Linked DNA regions of Chloroflexus aurantiacus J-10-fl. The protein of the gene in region 1 interacts with the protein of each later gene in a pairwise test. Links are inferred from orthologs where the notes say so. Each region holds a gene or a part of one and is shown on either strand. Other genes may lie near its edges.

Region 1 (10,302 bases):
TCGATCCGCCCATCGACACCAAATCGCCGGAGGAGGCCCTGTGGATCAAGAAAGATCGGGGCATCAGTTCGATCTCGAATAGATCGGATCAGGTCAAGGGGCGTCTCTTGCAAGATCGGGCCAACAATCACGGCTGACGCACTGGTAACGATGTCAGGCACGGTCTGGATTGGCTCGGCAACACCGAGCACATCAAGCGTCCGATCTCCGCGCGTATCATAGACCAGCTTAAAGCCACCAGTCTGGGCCGATAATGAGACAAACGGTGTGATACCGTAGCGCAACAGATCAGACTGAAACCGATCAGCATAATCAGGTCCAACCCGGCCAACCAGCGCGGTCGTTCGACCCAGGCGACTGAGCGCCAGACAGGCATTCGTCGAACAACCAGAGAGAACACGTCCGCCGGTAGACACCACCGGTGTAATAATCTCGTCGTATACCGGATTTCCAAAAGCAACAATCATTGTCATACGATTACCACTAACTATTCCCAGACAGACGATCATACAAACCCTGTAACTGTTCGTCATCGTACAGGGTAATTGTTACTTTAATCGTGCGCCCGCTACGGGCGATCTGAACTGGCGTTTGCAGCAACTCTTCAAACATCTGTTGCGCCATCTGATCCTCTGGTGAACGAGTAGCGGGTAGGCGTTGGCGTTCTGGTGATGAAATCGTCCTGCCTGGAGAAGGCATCTTCCCGCCAAGTGGTTCTACCACCTGCGCCAGAGCCGTTTCCAGATCAACGCCACCGGTGAGCGCTTTGCAGAGCCGATCAGTCTCAGTCAAGCCAAGGTGATGGGTGACAATCGCTTCACAGGCGGCGTTTTGAAGCTGGGCATCACCGATCTGAAGCAGGGCGAGAGCCTGCGCCGGCTCAAGCTGACCAGCGCAAAGTGCATGACGGGTAGATGCTGCCAGGCCGGGTTGAGCCGCGATCTCACAAAGATGCTCGATCTCACGAACAGAGAGAGCACGCTCTTTGATTAATGCAAGCGCAGCCTGCTGATCCGTTGCGTCCTCGATCCGCAACAGTGCCCGCCCATGTCCGGCACTAATTGTGCCATCGAGGAGAGCCTGACGAGCCACGGGAGAGAGGCGCAACAGGCGACGACTATTGACAATTGCCACGCGACTCTTGCCGACACGCCGGGCAATTTCTTCATCGCTCAAGCCAAACTCACGCCGCAAGGTTTCGTAGGCCTGAGCCTCTTCCAGGGGGTTAAGGTCAGCCCGTTGGACATTTTCAACTAGCGCCAATTCGAGAAATTGTTGCGGTGTCGCATTTTTTATGATTGCCGGAATGGTAGCAAGACCGGCCATACGGGCAGCGCGTAGCCTGCGCTCGCCGGCGATCAGTTCATAGCCCCCCTGCTGGTCTTCACTCACGATGATCGGCTGGAGCACGCCATGGGTCTGAATTGAAGCCACCAGTTCAGCGAGCGTGGTCTCATCAAAGGCAGTACGGGGTTGGGCACGGTTAGCCTTGATTGCCGAGACCGGCAATTCCCGCACCGGTGTCTGATCAAGTGATGCGGCAGGAATGAGAGCATCGAGTCCACTTCCCAGTCCACGCTTCCGGCTCATACGACTCGTTCCTCCCGTCCGATCAATTCTTCGGTTAACAGGGAATAGGCTTGTGCACCACGACCATGCGGATCATATTCGTAGGCGATACGTCCATGACTGGGAGCTTCACTAAGCCGTACACTGCGCGGGATCAGGGTACGACAGATGAGGCGGGGAAAGTAGCGTTGCACCTCATCTACCACTTGTTGCGCCAGATTGGTACGACCATCGTACATCGTCATTACTACACCAAGGATGCGCAGGGTAGGGTTCAGACTCTCCCGAACTCGTTCCAGGGTCATCTTAAGCTGTGCCAATCCTTCCAGGGCCAGATATTCACACTGGAGCGGGATCAGAACGGCACTGGCAGCGCAGAGCGCGTTCACAGTGAGTAACCCAAGTGATGGTGGACAGTCGATAACGATCCAGTCGTAGCGCTGCAAAAGTGGCACCAGGCCATCACGAAGTCGCCACTCGCGCCGTTCTACGTTTACCAGCTCAATGGCAGCGCCTGCCAGTTCTTGATCGGCAGGAATGATGTCCAGTCTTTCCCGGCCACTTGAACGAGGAATTGTTTCTGGTGGTGCACCACCGAGCAAGAGATCGTAGGTCGTTACTGTCAGTGAGGTCTTCGCAATCCCAAGGCTGGTAGTGGCATTCCCCTGAGGATCGATATCAACGAGGAGAACACGTAAGCCTCGCCGGGCAAGTTCGCCGGCGAGGTTAACGGCGGTCGTCGTTTTGCCAACCCCACCTTTCTGGTTGGCAATCGCGATGATATGTGGTTGTGAATGGGTTAGATGTTGTTTCACGTGAAACACCTGCCTCAAGCAGCCACTCTGAGCGCTATTGTACCACAGGCAGGCACAAAACAACATCAAGGAAGATAACGCAATGGATTGACGGCACGCCCATTGACGAGAATGGTGAAGTGTAGATGAACGCCGGTTGAATAGCCGCCTCCAGCGCGATCATAGGTACTTCCCATATAGCCAATTAGTTGTCCGGCACTCACTTCCTGTCCGACCCGCACAACTGGCTGGGCAATGAGATGACCGTAGATCGTTTCGATACCGCCAGGATGCCGAATCTTGACGCAATACCCATAACCACTACACCATCCTGCCTCACGTACCCGTCCACTACTCGCTGCAACGATTGGTGTCCAGGCACGATTGGCAATATCTATCCCGTTATGAAATCCACCCCAACGTGGCCCGAAACCAGAGGTCAACACCCCTCGTGCAGGCCAGACCCAGCGCGGTGGAGGCGGCGGAAAATCGCGGACTTCCGGAAGGGCTGCGACTTGCGCCGGATCAACCTCTAACAAATCACTCCGAATCCAGCCGGTAATATCGCCGATTTCAATCTTTACCCAATCATTGTACCGCCCCCGCAAAGCCACCTGCCGACCGGCTGCCAACTGCGCCTGCCGTGGATGATCAGTGCTTGGGCCGGATCGAACATTTGTTTCATCCACCAGTACAATACCAACCGGCTCGGCACGACGCTGGGCAAACGCAGCCTCCTGTTCATTTGACCACGGCAATCGACCACCTGGAATAAATATTTCGCGGCCTATTACCAATTGACCGCCAGGCAACCGATTCGGTGCAAAAGTGGCTATAGCTTCCGGTGCCACACCGTAGCGCTCGGCCAGTCCCGCAAGGGTCTCTCCTTCAACGACCGTATGTGTTAACCCAGCCAGGTGTGGTATGCGCAACGGTTGTCCAACCCGCAACGCATCGCCACGATCCAGTTGGTTTGTCCACACTAACGTGCTGAGAGGAATCTGATAGCGCTCGGCTACCTCTGCCAGCGTTTCGTTCTCAGCCAGCATGTGGGTTGTTTGAAAAGCGGTCAATACCGGCTGAGGCGCCCGTAGCGCCGGCGCAATTGGTTCTGGCTCGACTGTCTTTGAGGGGGTATGACGTACCGCCGGCGCAATTCGTACTATCTGCTCTGCCGGCACTACTGAAGACAATTGCGTCACTATCGCGTCAGACACCTCACGGGGATTTGTCAGCGATTGAAGAGGAAGTGTTCGATCAACGATCAAAACGCCAAGTACCCCAACTATCAGCAAGATATGAGCTAACTGCCGGGAAAGGCGGAGCTGCCAGCGTAACGCTCGTGACCGGATCGAACCTTCGACAGAGGGTTGCGTAGCAACCCAGTAGCCATCGCGTACATGGCGAACAGTCCGCCGCGCCGCAGCCAGCCGCCGCTTGCTGCGCAACCATCGCTCTAACCATGGAGGATGATGAAATACTACGTGCATGCTTCTACTCTCACCTTCTCTGTAGAGCATACACGTAGTAGACTGCTTTGTCAATCTTGACGGCATCTTTCATCGCATGATAAGATATAAGCGTAGAATTTTCCGCTGCCCAGTCCGGCGTCGCTTTGGCTTCCGGTGATGGGCGTTCCATGAAAGGCCGGCTAATGATACGAGTCGTTGTCGATAGTATCCGTGTCAGCCTGTTGACGCAGAGCCGGGTCGTCGTTCTCCGCGAAACCGAAGGGAATCGCTACCTGCCCATCTGGATCGGCCAGTTTGAAGCCGATGCCATCGCGATGGCCATTCAGGGTCACGAACCGCAACGACCGATGACCCACGACCTGCTCAAGGCTGCCATCAGCGAGTTAGACGGACTTGTCCGTCAAATCTATATCAGCGATATTCGCGATAATACGTTCTTTGCACGTATCCTGATCGATCAGGCCGGGCGGACGGTTGAGCTTGATGCGCGACCCAGTGATGCTATTGCACTTGCTGAGCGAGTACAGGCCCCTATCTTTGTTGCTGCTCATGTGCTGGATCAGGCAGGGGTCCTCTTTGATGAGGAAGAGCAGTCAGATGATGCTGTTCCTCCTACACCGGTATCACGCAACGAGGAGCCTGCGTCAGAGGCGTCCTCTGAGCCTGAACCTGAGCTGAATGAAGACTCCCTCTCCATCTTCCGCAATTTCATTAATACTCTTGATCTCAATGACCGTGACCGGCCTGGTGAGAAGTCTTGAAGTCTGTTAGATGGTGTTTAACAGAGGGCGGTTAAACCGCCCTCTGTTATTTTGACCGGCTTGTGGATAACTTGCGATATTATGTGGAAAACTTGGACTGTTTGTGGATAACCTGCGGAACAAGTCGTTGATAGCTCGTGGAGGATTTGCGTAAGACACTTCGTACATTGTTTTGATCACTCCTTTTGTGGATAGACGTTCACAAGTCGTCCACATGCGGTTTGAGGCATTAGAATAAGCTGGAAAGACTGCTGTCCACACTTTCCACAAGCCTACGATCATGACGAATTTCTTCTTGCGCTTTATTATTTTGATGTTAAGGGAGTTACCTGTTTATAGTGGTGTGGATATATCCTATGCAACTGGTTGAACGCTTTTTGTGCGAACCCTTTCCTCCGCTTGCTCAACGTATCATCCAGGAGGGTGTTGTTGTTAATGATCGTATCCTCAAGATCGATCACTTCCTCAACCATCGGATTGATACAGACCTGATGTCTGCTATTGGTGTTGAACTGGCAACTCGCTTACAACCATTTGCCGCTGAGTTAATTCTGACCGCAGAGGCAAGTGGTATTCCACCGGCGCTGGCCACAGCCCTTGCTGCCCGGTTGCCTCTCGTGTATGCGAAAAAGTACGATCCCGATGTTCCAGTGCCGGCATTGACCCGCCATATCCATTCACCAACCCGTGATCGTCAGGTTCAACTGGCAATCTCAGCCCGCTTTATTCCTGCGGGGAGTCGTGTGGCGATTGTCGATGATTTTCTGGCTAATGGTCGTACTGCACTGGCTTTGGCCGATATGGTGTACGAGGCTGGAGCTACTGTGGTTGCCGCAGCATTTGTGGTTGAAAAGCAGTTTCAAGAAGGGCGGTTGTTGCTGCAAAAGCTGGGAGTCCCTATCATCTCGCTGGCACAGATTACGCGCTTTGTTGATGGCAGGCCTCTTATTTATGGCTGGCCATCATCTGTGCCGGGACAATCAGACGGGTAGGTTGTTCCTATCGGAAACCTGTAGTCCCGTGGGCGAATGACAGAGATATTGATTGGCTTACCCTGATACGGAAAAAGAGCGCACGGTCAGTTTTGCTTCTGTTCAGGCACTACCAAAATAGCGTAATGCCAGTCGTAAGCGCTCTTCCAGGGTTGGCGGGGCATCTCCCGGTAGGGCCGCAATTGCTGCGGCTGCTTCTGTAGCGCTGTACCCTAGACTGATCAGGATGTCGGTCAGCTCACGGTCGAGAGTGCTCACGTTGCCTGGAGTCGTGCCGGATAGCTGGCGCAAATCGATCTTACCCCGGAGTTCCAGCACAATCCGTTCGGCAGTCTTCTTGCCGATTCCTGGCACTCGTGCCAGGCGTGCTATATCGCCACCGGCAATACTCTTTTGTATCTCATCGGGAGAGCCACTCGATAGCAGGTTTAAGGCGATTTTGGGGCCTACTCCGCTGACACCAATCAACTGCTCGAACAGGTTGCGTTGAGCTGGATCGCTAAAACCGTATAATGTCAGCGCGTCTTCACGTACAATGAGCAGGGTGTAGAGGAATGTTTCACTACCGATCTGACCAACAGCATTCAAAGTAGAACGCGGAGCGTAGATGAGAAGTCCCACCCCACCGGTCTCGACGATCAGGTGGTCGATACCGATGCTCTGAATGATGCCGCGGATTGATGCAATCATACTATGCAGTCCTTACACACTATTGTTTGAAGAGAGGTTTCGGGTGAAGATGCGTTCGCCATTCTACTCAATAAGTCTGGTGCTTGCTCAGTTTGGATGTTTGGGTGTTATTGTGCTGAGTGGCCCCCTTATCCCAACGTCGCTACTCCCACTGTGCTTGCTGGTAGCCGGTTTGGCTTTAGGCCTGTGGGCTTTGTTCACAATGCGTCTTCGCCGTCTCTCGGTCTTCCCTGATCCCTTGCCCCACACCGAACTGATAAGTTCCGGCCCTTATCGTCTCGTTCGTCATCCAATGTACACTAGCCTGCTCCTCGCCACCCTGGGCTGGATACTGGCGTTGCCTGTATGGTGGCGCTGGGGATTGTGGTTTGGTCTGTTGATTGTCCTCATCACTAAGCTGACGTATGAAGAGCAGTTACTCCAGTCTCGGTTTGCTGACTACCAGACGTATCAACAACGCACCTGGCGACTGTTTCCATGGATCTGGTGATGGTAGTCGTCATCAGCGATATGCGATCTTACCATGGCCAGAGCAGTCCGACCAGCATGGCACATGTCATTAATGTGAATATAGGCGCCATGGCCTTTCGCAAGAGGCTTGAACCTCCGCCAAGGACAATCCCTCCTTTCACCAGGGTGTTGGTCAGGACGGCAGTACCGATAGCCCGCGCTGCGGTCTGCTCGCCAATTCCGTCTCTAACTGTTGCCAGCTCGCTGAGTGAGAGGGTTATCGCATCCACGTCAACTAATCCGCCAAAGATGCTGGAGAGATAAATTCCGGCATCACCAAACCAGGTTCGCGCCAGGTTTGCGCCGATCAGGATGGCGGCGTACAGTAAGCTGAAACCGATAGCCGACCGTAGCTCCAGCGGATTGCTAAGCGTTAGACTGCTCGAATCGTTGCCCTGCGCTTGTTTTACTAACCAGAGACTCCCAATCAGGCAAGCACTGCCGCCGATGGCAATGATTGGCCATAGAAAGGGAAGGACATTCGGTGCAATCGCACCGGTTAGGATCGCCACTCGCAGGAACATAACACTCCACGCCAGAAGAATGGCCAGCGCATACGCCCGACTCAACGCTGGTTCGCTGTGACTACGCTGTGTATTACTCAGGGTTACTGCCGTTGATGAGACGATTCCGCCGATGATGCCGGTTAATGCAATACCGCGGGTTGCCCCAATGATCTTGTGTAGCGCATAGCCGCTGAAGTTGAAGGTCGAAATGAGGACAACCAGAAACCATATCTTCTGGGGATTGATGACATCAAATGGCGCCGGAGCTACTGATGTGCTGGGCAGGATCGGCAAGATGATCGCACTGATTGCCGCCAGTGTTAGGGCCGCTTGCATGTCTTGGGTACTGAGCCGATGTGCGAAATCGTGTAGGCGACTTTTCAATGCCAGTAAGCCCGCAGTTGCTACCCCTACAGCCGTGGCTAGTGTTCCGTACCCCCAGGCAATCAGGCCACCGCACAGGAGTGTAGTAATGAGCGCCATCTCACTGGTTAGCCCCAGTCCTTCCTGACCACTGCCTACAACATACGCGGCAATTAATAGTCCCCCTACGATGACTATCAGAGCAGCAAAGATGATCGGTGCCTGTAGGGTAATGCCTGCTAACCCTCCTGCACAACCAATGAGACCAACGATGGCATACGTGCGCACGCCGGCAAATAACTCGCCAACGCCGGTGTAGGCATGCTCGCGTTGTAAGCCGATCAATGCCCCGATGAGCAAGGCCAGGCCAAATTGATAGAAGAGTTCGGTTGTGGTTCGACTGTCGAACATAGCCTATCCCTGATTGATCGGCGCTGCTGGGGTCTTTTGTTCGTACCAGTATGGGGTAAAAATTGCCCCACCGTCAACTGTGCCGAAGCTGCGACATCTCGCTGCTCCCCAACGATGACCATAGAGCGCAATGTAGGCACATAGTACCGCATCGGCTTCGTCTTCGATAGCTTTGAGTGCCGTTGCACCTGTATCGCTCAGATCAACCTTCTCCCAGATGCGGTCAACGCCAATCAGCGGCGGATCGGCGTGGATCAAACTGCCCAGCAGGTCGAGATACCGCCGCAGTTCGTGTCGCCGACTGACTAAGGAACGTCCCTGGCGCGCTTTGTATTGCAGAATCCGGGGCAACCCGAAGAGAACGATGGTTGCCGGGTGTGGAAAGACTTCAACAATCAATCGCCCGCCGCCCCCGCTCTCAATCGTTGGTGTGTAGCAGAATCCATCACTGGCCAGTGCAGCAATGATTTCCTCGCCACGCAAACCACCGTAACGTCGCAGCAACTGTCGGTTTGCCGGGTGTGGCCCGGCGTGATACTGACGAAACGCTGCCGCTAACTCGGCTTCAGCCAGACGCCGACCGGTCTCATTTGGTACGAGGAGTGGAGCGTCAATGGCCAGGATGGCCGGCGCATCGCCACAGGTAGCGCGAATTGTCGCCACAATCTCTGCGGTCGTCTTCAAATGGTGTGGACGAACTATCAGATGCGCGCCACTCGGTGTACCCCAGGCTGCCGCCAGGCCACTGGGATTGCGCTCTGACCACGCCAGGTCCAGGCCGAGATAGATGGTTGTCGGTGGAACGTTCATTGCTGGTTGCCTGATTATAACGCCGGTAGCCGGTTATTTAGAGTACAGTATAGTCAAATCTGAACGACAGGGAGGTCAATATGGGTACAATAAATCCCCCCTCAACGGCAATGACCATCGTTTGCCGGATTGGAAGCCGGTTTGTTGCACTGCCAATGCAGACAGTAGTTCATACCGCTCGTTTCGCTGAACTAACGCCTGCCAGCGATGTCTCGGCAATCGTTTGTGGTGTGGTCTCGGTGCATAGTGCGACAGTACCGGTTATCGATGGCCGTTCGCTGCTCGGTGAGCCACCTGGCTACGATCTCGGTAGCTATATTCTGCTGGCTGCTTCAGATATTGATCAGCCGCCAGAAATCGGCCTACTGGTTGATGAGGTGATGAGCATCCATCGGGTGGGTGCCGATGGCCTGGCACCGGTTGATCACATCGACGGTATTTCATGCGGTGTGATCCGTGATCTGCCGCAGCCTGCGTTACTGCTTGATGTCGATGAGCTGTTTGCACTGGCCCACGGCAGTGCCCGCGATTAAGGTTTTGAATGGATGGGTGCCGGGCGTTGCCCCGGGGCAACGCCCACGCTGATGCCTGGCAGGCTAATGGGCAACCGCGGTTGTCTGGTGAAGCGGTAGGTCTTCACCGATAAAATGTACAGCGCTCTTCGCTGCTTCCAGAATGGTCATCAAGCCACTACCTGGATGGACTGCCCCACCGATCCAGTAGAGGTTGCGTGCGCCATTGTGGCGGATATGCGGGCGAAAAGGGCCGAGTTGACTCCAACTGTGAATCAAATTGAAGACTGCACCCAGATAGGTGTGGTGCTCGTCACGCCATGTCTCCGCAGTGTACCGTCGTTCAACGACAATGTGGCGTTCAACGTCTTCAAAGCCGAGTTTGGCCATCTGCCGGATAATCAGGTCGCGATAGCGCTGCTCGACCGCTGCCCAATCGACCGGATAGCGCAGGTTAGGAACTGGTACCAGCACGAAGAGGGTGCTGTGTCCGGGCGGCGCGTTGGTTGGATCAACGATAGTCGGGTTGCATACGTAGAATGATGGGTCATCTTCATCCAGAACGGCACTCTTCGCCCACAAAGGATCGTTGCGACGAATGTTGGCCGACAGGTAGAGTTGATGGTGTGGCAGATGATCCCAACGCCGGTTAACGCCCAGGTAGAGCATAAAGGTCGAGCATGAAAACTCCATCGAGTTGAGCTTCTGGTCGGTGTATGTGCCGCGTGCGTGGGGCGGAATAATATGAGTGAGCGCGTGACCAAAATCGGCATTCACGACTACTGCATCAGCCTTTATCCGTTCGCCACCGACCAGCTCAACGCCGCAGGCCCGTCCCTCTTCTACCAGTACTTGCTTCACCGGACTGTTGTAGTGAATAACAACACCCAGGTCGGTTGCAGCTTTCGCCAG
Region 2 (10,427 bases), 520 kb from region 1 along the record:
AAGGTTGCACATACTGTGTCAAAACTCGCATCGGCAAAGGGTAGTCGGCGAGCGTCAGCCCGTACCAGTCGTCGGCCAAAGCGCGCTGCACGTCGAAGCATCGACGGCGACAGGTCGAGGCCGACAACACCGGGGCGGGTCGCGAGAGTCGCTTGCAGATAGCCAGGGCCACATCCCAACTCAAGAATGCGTCCGTGCAAAAATGGTTCAGCCGCCCGTACCCAGCGTTGCCAGTAGCCGCCCGACACTGCCCAGGCGACAACGTCATAACTCCAGGCAAACTCATTGTACAGGCGGTGAAATAACCAGCGGACAAGCTGTTGGTATACGGCGATCAACCCGTTCATCAACATCCACTCAATTCATGTTGTGGCAGGGTTACCTGTTGTCTGATATTTGAGCAATACTCAACACCGTCCAGCATCTCCCCTTGTAGGCGAGGCTGCTGCCAAATGTACAGCCTGCATAACCATGAGTGGTTACGGCGCGCAACACAGGTAATGAGCATCCCTTTACAAGACCAGCCAGTATTGTTATACCACATGCCAGTATGTGCGTCGCACGAGGGATAGACTTCATGACCCCACCAGATGATGACCCTGATACTGCACCTGGACGAGGTAGGAGCACGGCATGCCGTGCCCCTACCGCCTTACCGGTGACACACCTGAACGATGCATATTGTTGAGCAAGATTTGGTGTCAAGGGGTCAACGCAGGTATCAAGAGACTAAAACCTGTTTCAAAAAACATCTCCTGAAGTGATCTCATTCAGTGATTGTAACGTTCACACCCGGCATCCCCGTGATGAGTCGGGGCAACGGCCTGCCACGCACCGGATCACGAGCACGGCTAGCGCGGCAGCCATGCTGCCGCACTCCACACGACGCGCCACGGATACCTCTACCTGGCAAGGGTATCCTCGCCGAAACCCACTCCCACTGGGTGAGGAGCAGCAATGCTGGTGCTGCACTTCCACGCTTACAGGTAGTACCAGGGTGATCGTCAAATTTGAACTCTACTCATCAGCCTGTCTCAAACGCCGCTCACCCTGCTGCATCCACCGACCACCTTTGTTCGTCAAAGCTAGAGAAAGTAACTTGTCTGATGCTACAATGAACACAACCATACTCGACAGAAGGAGAATGAACGATGGGTATCTTAGATCAACTGGGGAAAACCTTTTCCCAGGTTACTGATCGGGCAAAGTTCGAGGCCGAGAAATTTCAAAAAACGACTCGTCTCCAGGCCGAGATTAATGAGTTACGTCGCCAGATCGATCAGAAACTGATGGAGATAGGGCAGCGTGCCTACGATTTGCAGCGGGCCGGTCAGATTCAGGTACCTTCATTAGCCGAGCTGGCGGCAGCCCTCGATCAGTTGCGTTCTACCTTGCTGGTGCGCGAAGAAGAGCTGAAGAAAGCGCAGAATGAGGTATACATCGAACCAACGCCCGCACCGCCACCGATGCAATCGGTGCCGATCAGCGAAGCCCCTGCGCCAACGGCTGGGCAAAAAATATGTCCGCAGTGCGGGTTTCAGATGCCGGCTACGGCCATCTTTTGTCCTGCGTGTGGCACGCGGGTTGTAAAATAATCCAGGTCGCTACCTTTGTCACCACAGAGGCACGGAGGACACAGCGGATGGGTATAACCTGAATTGCTGCCGTGAGGCGTAACGTAGCGCGTCGATGGGAACTCGATGCTCCCTACGTCGTTCATGCAGGTACGCTGCACGGCGGTACACGCAACGTCGCGCTGCTCATCAAGGCAGGCAGCCTCCGTGACCCGCTCACATCATAGATGGCAAGTCAGGTTAAAATAGCTTGATGCCCGGTACCGGGATGGCCAGATAAAAACCCCTTCTTCACGCCATTGTGAAGAAGGGGTTATATCGTTTTATTTGGCTGGGGGACAGGGATTCGAACCCCAACCGCCTGGGCCAGAACCAGGTGTTCTACCCTTAAACTATCCCCCAACGTGGTGCCGAAGGTGGGATTTGAACCCACACGAGGTCACCCTCACTACGCCCTGAACGTAGCGCGTCTGCCAGTTCCGCCACTTCGGCATGGCTCGGTTCCCCGACGCAGGTAAAATAATACTACGAGCACTGCACTTTGTCAAATGGGTACAGCCAGGGTGTCTTGTGCCAGGTCTTGCGCAACAATGTGCATCGTTCAGGGATGAGCCGCGTGCTGAATCGTTGTTGGGTGTATCAGCGGCGAGTCGCTGGTGAATTGGCGTCAGGGTAGGGGCGACGCATGCGTCGCCCCTACTACAGCCCGGTATCTCTAACGCAGGTGAGAAGTACTCGCCGGGAACCTCTTCTATTCCACAAGTGCTGCCCCGCCAGATGATCACCGTATCCACGACAGACACGATCATCACCGGTCGAGTTTGCCAGATATGGCATACCTCTCGGGATGCCATTGGCCGGCCGTTATCCAATCACCCGCAAGTGGAGAAATAAATCGGGATACGTCAGATAGAAGCGCTGGAGGGAAGAAGCCTCTATCGACCATACCACGCAGTCGCTAAGTGCGCGCACGGTCAGGCGATAGGGTTCGCCACGCAGGGCAGATCGCATCCCAAAACAGTCACCACTTCGTTCGCTCTCACCGTCACGCATGGCGCTATAGTGGACACGACCGTGTACCAGCAAGTAGCCGGTTGTGCTCATCTCGCCGCGCCGGCAGAGTACCGTACCGGCTGCGACCGTATGCGGCGTGAAATCCAGTGCCAGATCGAGTAGCGTAGCCCAGGGCAATTGCCCCAGTGTTGATTGTTGCCAGAGCCAGTCAGCGCGGGCAAAAGCCTCTGCCAATCCCAGTTGCCCGGCCACTCTGGTAAACAGATCTGGAGTGATTTGTAAGAGTTGCACGTCACTATGAGCCACCATAGTACTGGTGCGAGGCTCGCCAATCAAAGCACCGCGTTCACCCAGACTATTGCCACGCCCCAGGAAGCGTACCGATTCGTTGCCGACAATAATCTCCACGACTCCGCGGTGAATCACGTATGCGCAACCGTCAGAAGCTTCACCTTCACGGGCAATCACCTGTCCTGCCGGATACGAGACGATAGTACATTGGTTTGCCAGGTTTACCCGCTCTGCGACCGGGAGGCGGGCAAAAAGTGGGCAGATGGTGAAGGTTTCAAAGCGTTGACGTTGTTCGTCGTCGTAGACAATTTCACCTATCCCGACAATATGACCGCTCCCGGCAACTTCCACCCGGTCGGCCAGTTCGTCGGTTACCGTGAAGTCCTGACGGCTGGTGTGAGCCAGTACCAGTCGCCGACTGCGTGTGCTAAGGGTACGGAGCAGGTGTTCAGTCGGAGTGGTATGAATGGCACCACCACCCATATCGTGCACCAGAATTTCGACCCCATCGGCAAACTGACGGAGTTCGTCAAGCCGTTCGCTGCTCAGGTGTCCGGTTTGATGCAGGTGTTCCAGCCATGCTTCGTCGTACCGCATATCACCTGAATAACCAACACCGTTCACCCGCACCGCAATGGTGGGCACTGAATGAACTGCATAGGTTGCCGTAAAGTGATAGCCATGCAGGTCGAGTGGTTGCCCAGGATCAAGCGGGTAGAAGTCAAACAGTTCGGCAACTGTTGCCGGGGGAAGATCGAGCATGACACCCAAAACGCGCAGCAACGAGCGATAGATCGGCTGGGCCGTCACCAGTTGCACCCGTTTACCACCAGTGAGAATCAATTCAGGTAGACCGGCAATGTGGTCTTCATGGAGGTGCGAGATGACTACCAGGTCGATTTGCCGTGGAGAGAGACCAAGATGGGCCAGTCGCACATTCAGATAGGCCGCGGCATCAAACAAGAGGGGTTGATTGTTGCAAAAATAGGCGAGAAAGCAGGTTGTGATGCCGGTCGGATCAAAACCATCACTCCCCCCGATGAATTGGAGTGTGATCATCTGGCGCACGAGCGGACGTGGTGGGGCCACCGTCAGTGGCTGGGCAATGCCGGTAATCGTCGCCGGAATGCGTGCAATGTCAACCCCATGTTCGGTAAAATGAAAAGCATCGTCGTGATACGTGATCTGTACCTCGCCGAGGTTGCCGCCACCGGTTTCCAGCGCCACAATGGTGACCATATCGTCAACGGTCGGTGCGCGGCCAAGTGGCGGAAAGAAAGCTACCGTCGCACATTCCTCTTTCAACCAGCTTCCCGGCCAGTCTTCCGGTGCTGAAGGGCCGTTGATCGTCTCTTGTAACAGGATGCGTAGTCGTTGAGCCTGGGCTTCCGTGGGCGTGATTAATGTAATCCGCTGTTGTCGACCGAAGAAACTGGCATAGATCAGAAACTCGACGCTGGCATAATTGATCCCGCGTCGCACAAAGCCATGCGAACCCGGTTCACTCCCGGTCGGAGCATCAGGCGGTAGCAGAACATATTGCGGTGGCGTTAAGCCGTGCGCGAGCAGGAATTTCAGACTCTCCGGTGGACTGTTGACCTGGATATCGCCGGCAGTGGTCGTGACGACGTAGATGTCGTTGGGTAGACACCGTACTCGCTCCGTTGGTACTATCTTCTTCATACGCTCCTCCTGCCGACTGGTACTGAATGCTATACCTGTATAAACGTCTCGATAAACGTATTGTAGCGATCAATGCAAGCCCCTCGACCAGGCATGCTATAATTGGTTCAGTATAACCTTCTACATCAAAGGAGGCTGGATCGTATGTCAGGCCATTCGAAATGGCATACCATTCGTCGCACAAAAGGCGTTAATGATCAGCGACGTGGGCAGCTTTTTACCAAACTGGCGCGTGATATAACTATTGCTACTCGCGAAGGTGGCAGTGGCGACCCCGATCTGAACTTTCGCCTGCGCCTGGCGATAGAAAAAGCGCGTGCCAATAATATGCCGAATGAGAACATTCAGCGCGCCATTGATCGCGGTCTGGGCAAATCGAACGAAGCTGCGCTGGAAGAGATTTTCTACGAGGGGTATGGCCCTGGAGGGGTTGCGATTCTGATCGAAGCGGCAACCGACAACCGCAACCGTACCAACTCGGAAGTTCGGGCCACGTTTAACAAGAATGGCGGTAACCCTGGTGAACCCGGTTCTGTGTCCTGGATGTTTGAGCAGAAGGGACTGATCACCATTGACCTCAGTGCCGTCAAACATGACCCCGATGAACTGCAACTGATGGCAATCGATGCCGGGGCTGATGACGTAGTCGTCGATGATGAGACGCTTGAGATTTATTGTGACTGGACGCAACTGAATGCGATTCGGCAGGCGTTGCTCGATCAGGGTGTGCCGGTAGCGAATGCCGAGAAGATTATGCGCGCCAAGACGCTTATTCAGCCCGACGAGAAAGACGCACTGGCTGCGCTGCGCCTGATCGAGAAGCTCGAAGATCTCGACGACGTGCAGAAGGTGTACTCGAACCTCGATATTACCGCCGAACTGGTTGCGCGCTTCGATGCGTAGCTGGCTGGCGTTGAACAGGAACAAGCTGTGCGTGCGCTTGGTATCGACCCCGGTACGGCTACGATGGGCTGGGGCATCGTTGAGTTCAACAATGGTCATTTGCGCCTGATCGATGTTGGTGCCTTGACGACGCCTGCCGGTATGCCCCACCCTGAACGGCTCTTGCAGCTCTACAATGGCCTCCGTGCGATTATTGAGCGCTTGCGCCCGGATACTGCTGCGGTCGAGGAGCTGTTTTTCGGGAAGAATGTCAATACCGCACTGACGGTTGGTCAGGCGCGCGGGGTGGCCTTACTGGCGCTCGCGCAGGCCGGTATTCCTGTTCACGAGTATAAGCCGCTGGCGGTGAAGCAGGCAGTGGCAGGCTACGGTGGCGCCGATAAGCGGCAGATGCAGGAGATGGTGCGCCTGACGCTCGGTCTGGCCACGATACCCCGCCCCGATGACGCTGCCGATGCGCTGGCGATTGCGATCTGCCACGCCTATACTGCCCCAACTCTCCAGCGCTTTGGGTTGTCGTGACATCCCGCGCTGCGTAACGCTGGGACAAGACACAGTTCCTGGTAGTGTTGATAGGTGTATTGCATTATGGTTTCTCGTCGTCGCCCCGGTGCGCCCGCCGATTTTGAAGAGATTCAGCCCAACCTGTTTCTCATCCACAATCCGGCACTTGGCCCCGTGTTGCGCGGTGAAGGCGAACGGGAAGGGTTTCATTTTCGGCTGACCAGTTGGCGGCGGGAAGGTTTGCTTGCCCGCCTGGCGCAGCGTAGTTTCGTAACTCTGACGATTGCCGACCGGATTGCGGCGCTGCCGGCTCCGCCATCAGTAGTTCCCGGTAGACTGCGCACGATTCCGGTGCAGGAAAAGCAACAGTTTAGTATCCTCGATCTGGCTGCGCCCCATGGCTGGCGCACCATTCAACCAGCCGCCGACAACACCGTAACCCTCCCTGAAGGGCAGATTGTGCGCCGTCGGCGCGGGCGCGGCCCGGCAGACTATGTGCGGGTCACGGCAACCGGATGGCAGACCGTGCCTGATGATGAAGCGCTGTTAACGGCTTATGCGTTATTAATGCCTGAGCCGCGGTTGACACTCTCGCCAATTGGCAGTGGCTGGCTGTTGCCCGAACTGCCACTGCCAGCGCCCTATCGCCGGGTGCTGCATCAAATTGCTCAATCACATCCTGATGGCTGGTTCCTCGCCGATGCGTATGCCTGTGAGCTGGCTGAGCTGCTGTTACGCAAGCTGGGATTGACGTTGGTTCGTTGACAGGGTTGACCTGGGTGACACCATCATCGACTGTGCGGGTAGCACATACCTGCGCCTGGCGATCTATATGCCATAAGTGCCTGCGTTCCCTATCCACGTACCATAATTCAGTAGCGCCGCGTAGCCATTTCCCCTATACTGAATGTAATCACCACTTACAGGAACAGCGCTATGATGCAGGATAGTGGGTTGATGGCATACGTGGCCGCCGATAGGGTGGCCTGTGAGCTGAATGGCGCGCCACTGGCGACAGATGGGGTGGCGCTGATTGCCGACATCTCCGGGTTTACACCGCTCACTGAAGGGCTGGCCCAGGTGCTGGCGCCGGATCGTGGGGCCGAGGAGCTGACGCGGGCGCTGAATGGTGTCTTTGCGCCATTAATTGATGCCGCAGGCGCCTATGGCGGTCACGTGATTAAATTTGCCGGTGATGCTCTCATCGTCTTTTTTCCGCGCCGCCCCTCTGGCAGACGGGCTACCCTGCTCCGCTCTGCGGTTACGGCTGCGCATGCCATGCAGGCCGTCATTAAACGCCACGGGCGTATCACGACCCCGGCAGGGGTATTTACGCTGACGATGAAGATCGGGATGGCGTATGGGCCGGTTTTGCGCATACGGTTGGGCGATCCGGCGTATGGCTACGAGGATGTGATTGGCGGGGCGACGCTGGATCGCATGGCGGCAGCCGAGCATCACGCTCAGGCCGGCGAAGTGCTGCTTGATCCGGAATTGGTTCCGCTGAGCGGTCTTGTCATCACTGAGTGGCGTGATCGGTATGCCGTGCTGGCTCCCTTACCCGACCCACCGCGTCGCCGTCGCCTGTTGCACCTTCAAACGGGCACGGCAGCCGAGCGTTTACGTCCATTTGTGCCACCGGAAGTGGCTGAGGCGGCGCTCAGCGGGCAGATGCATCCGGCAGAGTTAAAGCCGGTGGTGAGTGTCTTTGTGCGCTTTACCGGTATTACGTATGAAGATGCGTCGGCTGCGCACCAGTTGGAGCGCTACTTCAGTACCGTCCAGCAGATTGCTGCGCGCTATGGTGGCCGGGTGAATCGATTGATTACCGGCGATAAGGGGAGTGTCCTGCATCTTATCTACGGTGCACCGCGTGCGCTTGAGTCGTGCGAACAGCGGGCGGCGTTATCTGTGCTTGAATTATTGCACGCCGGCGAACGCTTGCCGTTCATTCGCGAGCAGCAGATCGGGATGGCTACCGGTCGGGTCTTTGCCGGCCCGGTGGGTTCGCCGACCCGGTGCGAGTACACTGTGATGGGGGATACGATCAATCTCTCGGCGCGCCTTATGCAACAGGCTGCCCCCGGTCAGATCGTCATTGATCCAACACTGGCCGTTCGTCTGGGCAATCGCTTCGTCACGCAGATGCTCGGCACCGTTAAGCTCAAGGGCAAAGCGGAACCGGTGGCCTTGAGCGCATTAACCGGCGTGGCAATGTTATCCGAACAATCACCAGATACGACAGTGTACGGGCGGACGAGCGAACTGGCGCTGCTCCGCCAGCATATTGAACGACTCCGGCAGGGATACGGGGGCAGTGTTCTGGTGGTCGGCGAGATGGGTATGGGGAAGACCCATCTCTTGCATGCGCTGAGCAGGTCACCGGTGCGGTGGATACAGGCAACTGCCGCTCCTTACGACCGGCTCCAAAGTGGTGCGCTGATTGGGCAGATGATCCGTTTGTTGATCCGTTTGCCTGATCTGGCCGATTTCTCCGCATTGGTGAGAGCGCTGCAACCATTGCCCGGCATCCATGCCCCCGATGCTGCGCTGATCCTGGCCAGCGTTCTCGGTGTTGCGCTGACCCCGGCTCAGATGCAACAACTGGCAATTATTGGTGGTGATGGTGTGCGCTGGCAACTTCTCACCATCTGCGAGCAATTAATGACCGCCATCACAACGACTGAACCGCTGGTAATTGCGTTAGATGATGTGCAGTGGGCTGATGCAACATCGCTGGCGGTTGTTCAGCATCTCGTCTCGCTCACGCCCCGCCAACCATTGCTGATCATTCTGGTAAGCCGCTCATTTGATCATATCTCGTCATTTGCCCGCGCTGACATTACCCACACGATTGAATTGCAGCCTCTATCTTCAGAAGCGGCCTACGAGCTGGTGCGGGCAATTGCGCCAACGACCACACCAGATCAACAGGCAGTACTGGTTGAACGTGGCGGTGGGAGTCCGCTCTTCCTGGTCGAGCTGGCACGTGCTGCCGCAATGGGTGCCGCCCTGGAGACGCTGCCCGATACCGTGCAGGGATTGCTGCTCGCGCAGATTGATCAGCTACCGTCTGGGTTACGCCAGACGTTGCAGCAGGCGTCGGTGTTGGGGCGGCGATTTGATCCGATGATCCTGGCCCGCTTGAGTGGTCATCCAGATTGTGAACGTGATTTGCAGGAGCTGGTTGAACGCGGTTTTCTGCTCCGTTCTGAACGTGAGTACCAGTTTCGCCATGGTCTGATTCAGGAGAGCGCATATAGTGCGCTCCTGTTTGCTCATCGGCGAGATCGCCATCTGGCGGTGGCGCAGATTCTGGTTGAACAGGAACAGGGTCGGCTGGCCGAGCGGGCCGGGGTGTTGGCCGATCATTATGAACGGGCAGAAGCCTTTATCCCGGCAGCGTACTGGTATGCTCAGGCCGCCGATAATGCCCGGCTGATCGCAGCCAGTACCGATGCGTGTGATGGCTACCGGCGATCATTGAGCCTGCTTGAGCGGGCAGGGATTAGTGATGAGCGGCGTGCGAGTGTGTTGCTCAAGCTGGCGCAGGCGTCAATGGATAGCGGCGACTATCAGGCTGCCCAGCAGTTCTACGAACAGGCTTTTGCCACGTTCCCGGCAACACGCTCGCAACGTCGCCTGACGGTGCGTACCCCCTTCCGCCTGGGTGTTTACCCGCACGGCCCAACCACCCTCGATCCTGGTTTGATCACCACGAGTGGCGATCAAGAGCTGGTGCGCGATCTGTTCGAGGGATTGGTCGAACTCGATCTCGATCTCAACGTCATTCCGGCACTGGCTACACGCTGGAAGGTCGATAGTAGTGGTAAACGCTACACATTTCATCTGCGTCCGCAGGCATTGTGGAGCGATGGAGTGCCGCTTACCGCGCACGATGTCGTCTTTGCCTGGCAACGCAACCTCGCACCAACGACCGGATCGGCGCAGGCGCATATTCTTTTTGTGATTGCCGGTGCTGAAGCGGTAGCTCAGGGCGCCGACCCGGCCTCGTTGCAGGCGAGCGCCCTCGATGATCACACCGTACAGGTAACGTTGCACACGCCGACACCGCAGTTACCGTACATTCTGACCCATCCGGTGTGTATGCCGCTACCGCGCCATGCCATCGCTCGCTACGGAGCGACGTGGGCACACCCAGATCGGCTGGTGTGTAATGGGCCATTTCGGATCAGCCGTACCCGAGCTGGTCACCCCCTTGCTCTGACCCAAAATCCTCACTATCACGGTTATCGACCGGGGAACCTTCAGCGCATCGAACTGGTCTACACCGTCCCCGACCATCCGGCGTTCACCGCCGGTCAGATCGACTGGTTGCGCATCGAGGATCAACAGGCAGTGTCGGCGACTGCGAGCACGGTTGATCTGATTGGACTTGCCACCTATTTTCTGCTGTTTAACTGTCGGCATCCGCTGCTGAGTCAGGCCGGTGCGCGA

What was found.
Region 2: the proteins of ruvA (region 1) and ruvC interact in binary tests that used the Escherichia coli proteins (3 or more experiments, as listed by UniProt). The link is inferred for Chloroflexus aurantiacus J-10-fl from one-to-one orthologs.

What each region holds. Positions count from the first base shown.
Region 1 is NC_010175.1:1,961,415-1,971,716, reverse strand. What follows is about bases 4,485-7,293. They hold ruvA (Holliday junction branch migration protein RuvA), read right to left. Parts: upstream 6,279-7,293; coding sequence 5,691-6,278; downstream 4,485-5,690. Other genes in these bases: CAUR_RS07400 (MgtC/SapB family protein), read right to left, coding at 6,797-7,293; CAUR_RS07405 (methyltransferase family protein), read left to right, coding at 6,328-6,768; xpt (xanthine phosphoribosyltransferase), read left to right, coding at 4,953-5,588; CAUR_RS07420 (bifunctional nuclease family protein), read left to right, coding at 4,485-4,596. In the rest of the region: CAUR_RS07440 (carbohydrate kinase family protein), read right to left, coding at 1-473; CAUR_RS07435 (ParB/RepB/Spo0J family partition protein), read right to left, coding at 484-1,590; CAUR_RS07430 (ParA family protein), read right to left, coding at 1,587-2,384; CAUR_RS07425 (peptidoglycan DD-metalloendopeptidase family protein), read right to left, coding at 2,450-3,853; more of CAUR_RS07420, read left to right, coding at 4,018-4,484; more of CAUR_RS07400, read right to left, coding at 7,294-8,068; CAUR_RS07395 (DUF429 domain-containing protein), read right to left, coding at 8,072-8,878; CAUR_RS07390 (chemotaxis protein CheW), read left to right, coding at 8,959-9,411; CAUR_RS07385 (phytoene desaturase family protein), read right to left, coding at 9,475-10,302. UniProt on the Escherichia coli protein: The RuvA-RuvB-RuvC complex processes Holliday junction (HJ) DNA during genetic recombination and DNA repair.
Region 2 is NC_010175.1:1,438,041-1,448,467, forward strand. What follows is about bases 4,306-7,239. They hold ruvC (crossover junction endodeoxyribonuclease RuvC), read left to right. Parts: upstream 4,306-5,492; coding sequence 5,493-5,987; downstream 5,988-7,239. Other genes in these bases: CAUR_RS05465 (cyclic nucleotide-binding domain-containing protein), read right to left, coding at 4,306-4,562; CAUR_RS05470 (YebC/PmpR family DNA-binding transcriptional regulator), read left to right, coding at 4,707-5,465; CAUR_RS05480 (hypothetical protein), read left to right, coding at 6,054-6,734; CAUR_RS05485 (ABC transporter substrate-binding protein), read left to right, coding at 6,906-7,239. Outside these bases: CAUR_RS05445 (class I SAM-dependent methyltransferase), read right to left, coding at 1-347; CAUR_RS05450 (zinc ribbon domain-containing protein), read left to right, coding at 1,152-1,595; more of CAUR_RS05465, read right to left, coding at 2,439-4,305; more of CAUR_RS05485, read left to right, coding at 7,240-10,427.